2 regions of the Thalassospira indica genome follow, and region 1 is predicted to be linked to the other one. Evidence: riboswitches for the same ligand, from Rfam matches in the RefSeq annotation. Region 1 holds a riboswitch; the other holds the start of a gene.
What was found. Region 1 has a riboswitch for glycine ahead of gcvT (glycine cleavage system aminomethyltransferase GcvT). Riboswitches for the same ligand answer to the same signal wherever they lie in the genome.
Positions count from the first base shown of each region.

Region 2: it holds a riboswitch for glycine, as region 1 does, so the genes downstream of both, DY252_RS19635 (L-serine ammonia-lyase) here and gcvT (glycine cleavage system aminomethyltransferase GcvT) in region 1, are expected to answer to the same signal.

Region 1 is NZ_CP031555.1:877,971-881,084, reverse strand. It holds gene gcvPA (aminomethyl-transferring glycine dehydrogenase subunit GcvPA) at 1-49, opposite strand, end outside; gene gcvH (glycine cleavage system protein GcvH) at 53-424, opposite strand; gene gcvT (glycine cleavage system aminomethyltransferase GcvT) at 499-1,611, opposite strand; glycine riboswitch at 1,671-1,778, opposite strand; glycine riboswitch at 1,782-1,880, opposite strand; gene DY252_RS04225 (hypothetical protein) at 1,984-2,541, opposite strand; gene ispH (4-hydroxy-3-methylbut-2-enyl diphosphate reductase) at 2,798-3,114, shown strand, end outside.
Region 2 is NZ_CP031555.1:4,200,622-4,203,735, reverse strand. It holds gene gpmI (2,3-bisphosphoglycerate-independent phosphoglycerate mutase) at 1-1,179, opposite strand, end outside; glycine riboswitch at 1,453-1,558, shown strand; gene DY252_RS19635 (L-serine ammonia-lyase) at 1,752-3,114, shown strand, end outside.

The sequences.
Region 1 (3,114 bases):
TATCAAGCATCGCAGCACGATCAGCGCGTGTCAGTGGGAGATAACGCATGTTTTAAAGGCCTTCGACGAAGTCTTTGTAGGCAGCTTCATCCATCAGCTCATCAAGCTGGGATTCATCGGTCAGTGTCATTCTAAAGAACCAGCCATCCGATTCCGGGGCTTCATTGACCAGTGCAGGATTGTCATCAAGCTCTTCGTTGACCTCGACAATTTCACCATCGAGCGGGGCGTAAACGTCGCTGGCGGCCTTGACCGATTCAACAACCGCGGCGTCGCCATCCTTGGTCAGTTTCTTGCCAACTTCCGGCAGCTCGACATAGACGATATCGCCCAGCGACTGCTGCGCGTAATCGGTAATGCCAACGGTTGCCACACCGTCTTCAAGCTCGATCCATTCATGTTCCTGCGAAAATTTCTTAGTCATCTTCCATTGTCCCTGTTGATCAATTCAGTGCCAATGCAGCGTAGCGCCGCTCTCTCTATGATAAATTCTGGTTCTCAACCGCGGAAATAACGATGCGGCGCGAACGGAAGTTCGACCACCTCGGCCGGCCGCGCCTTGCCGCGCACCATAAGATCGACCTTGGTACCCGGTTCGGCAAATTCAATCGCGACATACCCCATGGCAATCGGGCCATCGACGGTCGGGCCAAACCCGCCCGAGGTGATCTCGCCGATGTCTTCGCCATCTGCGTTCAAAATCTGGGTGTGTTCGCGTGCCGGTGCCTTGCCTTCGGGCTTGATGCCGACACGTTTGCGATCCGCACCGTGTTCAAGCTGATCAAGGATCACATCCGCGCCCTTGAAGCCACCTTCGGCCCGGCGACGTTTGTTGATGATCCAGTTCAGATCCCCTTCAACCGGGGTCGTGGTGGTATCAATGTCGTTCCCATACAGGCAAAGACCCGCTTCGAGACGCAGTGAGTCACGTGCACCAAGGCCAATCGCCTCGACCTCGTCCTCGGCCAGCAGCTTGCGTGCAAGCGCCTCGGCATCGGCGTTGGGTACGGAAATCTCATAACCGTCTTCGCCGGTGTAACCCGAACGGGTCACAAAGCACGGACTGCCAGCGATGTCGACTTCGGCAAAGCTCATGAATTTCAGATCGGTAACAGATGGCGCAAAGCGTGCCAGAACCTTGGCCGCTTCCGGGCCCTGAAGTGCCAGAAGCGCCCGGTCATCGATTTCTTCAAGCGATACACCGTCGCCAAGATTGGCACGCATGTGAACGATATCATCGTCCTTGCAGGCCGCATTGATCACCAGAAACAGGCTGTCACCCGCATTGGTAATCATCAGATCATCAAGGATCGTGCCGTCGTCCTGGGTAAATGCGGAATAGCGGGTGCGACCGGGTTTGAGGATGGCAATATCACCGGGCACAAGCTTTTCAAGCTCGGCCACGCGGTTCTCGCCGGTCAAGCGCACCTGCCCCATATGGGACACATCAAACAGGCCTGCCTTCGCACGGGTATGAAGATGTTCGCCCTTCACACCAAGCGGATATTGCACAGGCATGGCATAGCCAGCGAACGGCACCATTTTGGCACCGAGTTCCACATGCAAATCATAAAGGGCAGTTTTTAGAAGTTCGGATTCTTGATCCGCCATCAGGTTCTCCAGGACAATCGTTGCGAAATATAGCCGACCAGTGGCCAACCACATTCCCCCTCTGTCTTTGGAGCCTGAAAGAATCACATCCGGGGTAGGAAGCCGGTCTGCTTACATCTTCGGCGAGGTGTTCCTGATCAAAAATTCAGGTCACCTGCTTTCCAGAGTCCCATCTCCACGCGGTCCTGTTGCCTGAGAGTTTCCGGGGTGGTTGCTCCTTCGGCGTCCGCTCATCCGATAAGGACTGCGGCCTCTCCCACGTGCATCATTTGGGTATGCTTCTGTTATACGGGTTTCCGCGCAAACCGACCAGCCCCTATTTTTCGGGCACGATCGGCTTGCCGCGTCTCAGATGAACAAACCCGAATAAAATCAATCGGTTCCGAACCGGCGATTATACTCTAGTTGGTCCGCACTCAGCTGGAAACCAAGATAGATTTCGTAATCCGGACCGGTCCAGACATCGTCCAGCGGCACCGACAGGGTCACCTGCTCGTCCCGGATGCGTGCCATGTTCAGATTGTCGGCAAACGCCATATTCACGTCAAACACCGACTTCTGAATGAAGGTGCCGTTCGGGTCACGCAGGGCGACGAAATATTTAAATTGAACGTTACGGTTCTGGGCTGCCGGTCCAAGCTCGGCGGTAATGATCGGGCTGATGATGACATCAAGTTCCTTGTCATCAAGGTCGTAGCCGCAATCACCGAGGTATCCGGTAAATTCGGCTTCGACGATCACATCGGTCAGGTCGCGGCCAGCACCACTGAACTGGACAAGCTTTGCCGTATCCTTTGGCAGATAGGCCGCCGGACAAACCGGGACCGGCTGTTCTTCGAACGGGTTGCCACCGCCGCATGCGCTTAGCAATCCACCAAGCGAGACCATACCCAATGCATAAACGCGCCGAAGTCCGTTACCGATTGTCATCCAAGCCTCTATCAAACCAAATGTTTTCGGGCCACGTCGCGACGACCGGCCGGCGCGCAGTCTATTCTGTCGCGGATGTCGGCACAACCCGCTTGAACGGCCTTGGGCGGTGTAAAACGTCAAAAATTCGGCCAACCGGCAACGACCATTTACCCCAGAGTCATTGCACCGCATGATCAGGCAGGTTATGTAACGTCAATGTTTGAAAAATGCGTCGGCAACGCCCGCACGCAATTGGGAAAGCCGGACCTGTATCATGTCTGACAAAGCCAGCCTTCGGATCGTTCTTGCCAATCCGCGCGGTTTCTGCGCGGGGGTTGATCGCGCCATCGAGATCGTCGAAAAGGCACTCGAAAAATATGGCGCACCGGTCTATGTCCGCCACGAAATCGTGCATAACAAATTCGTGGTCAATCGCCTGCGCGATATCGGTGCCGTTTTCGTTGACGAACTTGATGCCGTTCCCGATGGCGTGCCGGTGATCTTTTCGGCCCATGGTGTCCCGAAATCCGTGCCCGAGGCGGCCGAAACCCGCAAACTTGAATATCTTGATGCGACCTGCCCGCTGGTCTC
Region 2 (3,114 bases), 1.4 Mb from region 1:
GGCAGCGACCAGTTTTTCGGTCACTTCCGGTGCCGACATTTCCGGCTGCAGGTCATAGGTCGCAACTTTGGGGGAGGCGACCAGAATGCGGTCCTCGCCCTCGAATACCTGTTCTTCGCCGCCGTTAAAGAAGAACGACACGTGCGGGTACTTTTCCGTCTCGGCGATGCGAAGCTGCTTCATGCCGGCTTTGGAAACCACTTCACCAAAGATGTTTGGCAGGGTCTGCGGCGGATAGATCGCATCCATGTATTTCGCATGTTCGGACGAATATTCGACCATCCCGGCCTGAACGGCGAACTTGACCGGCGTGCCGCGATCAAAGCCGTCAAATTCCGGAGCGCAAAGGGCGGAAAGGATTTCACGTGCGCGGTCCGCCCGGAAATTGGTCATCAGAAGGCCGTCGCCATCCTTTATGCCGTCATAATCGCCAATCACGGTCGGCAGAACGAATTCATCGGTGGTGCCGGCTTCATAGGCGTTGGCAATCGCGGCCTCCGCACTGTCAGCACTGCGGCCATCGGCGTAATTCTTGCCCTGAACCATGGTGAAATAGGCCTGGCTTACGCGTTCCCAGCGATTGTCGCGGTCCATGGCGTAATAACGGCCGGTGACGGTGGCGATTTCAACATCAGCATCGCCGATCAGGGCGCGGAATTTCTCAAGGAACTTGGCGGCACTTTTCGGTGCGGTATCACGGCCATCAAGATAGGCGTGAATTTTTACCGGCACACCGGCACTCGCAATGATCTTGGCTAGGGCCGCCATGTGGGCCTGATGGGAATGCACCCCGCCTTCGGACAGAAGACCCGCGATATGGCAAACGCCCTTGGAATCGGAAAGTTTGGCGATGATCTTTTTGACGGTGTCGGTATCGGCGATGGTGCCGGTTTTGACGGCCTCGTCAATTTTGGGCAGTTCCTGCATGACCACACGGCCAGCACCCAGGTTCATGTGACCGACTTCCGAGTTGCCCATCTGACCTTCGGGCAGGCCAACATCCAGACCACAGGCCTTGAGGAACCCGGTCGGATTGTTGGCGTAAAGGTCATCCCAGACAGGCGTGTTGGCAAGGGCGACAGCGTTGTCCTTGCTTTCTTCGCGATAACCCCAGCCGTCCAGAATGCACAGCACCACAGGGCGCGGGCGCTTTACGGAATTCGATACAGTCACGTTCATAAACCCCACAGATAAAGGAAAAGGCTGAATGTCCCGTAAATATGGTGACTTACGGGCTCTTTCGCCATCAATCCCGCCATGCGGACAGGGTGGGTCAGTCTTCGCGCACGACAGGTACATCAATTACCCGGGCAATTTAGCACGATTACCGTTGCTTAACAGCATCTGCCGCAGAAAATTTTGCAGATGCAAACCAGTTCTTTTGACAGTGTCTAAAGACGCAGATAGTGTTCAATCTGACGGTGAACCTCTGAGGTGGCAGAAATGTTATCTCGCACCGTGACGGGAGAGTTCGGATATCACGCGATTTGCATGATGTGCGGCGCCGAAGGAGCAATGCCTCATAAACACTCTCAGGCAGATGGACCGTCACGGAAGAGGCTCTGGAGAGAGAAACCAAAAAGCGCCTGGGAGAAAGCGCTGGTCAGGTTTCCACCGAAGGATGAACGCCCCAAGCCGATCTTGATCGGGCAGGGCGGATAATCTCAGGTCAAGGGACAGAGGGGGCAAAAACACCGGTTCGTAAACAGCGCGAAAACAAGCGCGTTATTGAGCCGTGAAGGAGGCCCTTGATGACAAATCCCGCGACCGATCCCACTTCGGGATCGCAAAAGAAATCCCAACATGACGTCAACCTGTCGGTTGTTGACCTTTACACGATAGGTATCGGTCCTTCGAGTTCGCATACGGTTGGCCCGATGCGCGCGGGGTATCGTTTCTGCCTTGAGCTTGAGGCGCGCAATCTTTTGCAAAAGACCGGCAGTGTCGTGGTTGATCTTTATGGATCGCTTGCCCTGACCGGCAAGGGGCACGCAACCGATACCGCGGTGATCATGGGCCTGAATGGCAAGCGCCCGCGCAATATCGATCCTGATGATATCGTGCCGACTGTGAAGGCGATTGATGAAACCAGCCAGTTGCAGCTTTATGGGCAGTATCCGGTTGCGTTTAACCGCGATACCAATCTGGTGTTTCATTTCACCGAGACCCTTCCGCAGCATCCCAATGGCATGCGCATTACCGCCTTTGACCGCGATGGCGTGAAAATCCATACCCAGGAATATTTCTCGGTCGGGGGTGGCTTTATCGTATCCAGTGACGATCACGGTGCGGAATATTCCGGCGATAACATCACCTTGCCATTTCCGTTCTCGTCCGCCGATGAACTGATGGAAATCTGCAAGCGTGAAGGGCGCTCCATCGCGGAAATCATGATGGAGAACGAGCAAAGCTGGCGCAGCGCCGATGAAACCATCGCCTTTGTTGATCGCGTTCATGACGCGATGATGAGCTGCATTGACCGTGGCATCCGCACTGACGGTATCTTGCCCGGTGGCCTGAATGTCAAACGCCGGGCATCAAACCTTTACAAGGAACTGACCGAAAAGCCCGAAGCCGGCCTGCGTGATCCGTTAACGGTGATTGACTGGGTCAATCTGTATGCCCTTGCCGTGAACGAAGAAAATGCTGCAGGCGGGCGGGTTGTGACCGCACCGACCAACGGGGCCGCAGGCGTTATTCCCGCCGTTCTGCGCTATTACGAAAAGTTCGGTGCCAACGCCAATCAGCACAAAATTCGTGAATTCCTTCTGACCGCGGCGGCCATAGGGTCGATCTATAAAAAGCGCGCCTCAATCTCGGCGGCCGAAGTTGGCTGTCAGGGCGAGGTCGGTGTTGCCTGTTCGATGGCGGCTGGCGCGTTGTGTGCGGTGCTGGGCGGAACGCCCGAACAGGTCGAAAACGCCGCCGAGATCGGTATGGAACATAACCTTGGCCTGACCTGTGATCCGATTGGCGGTCTGGTGCAGGTGCCGTGCATCGAACGCAACACCATGGGTGCGGTCAAGGCGATCAATGCAGCACGTCTGGCATTGCGCGGTGACGGACAGCATACCGTGTCGCTTGATAAGGTGATCGAGACCATGCGCCAGACGG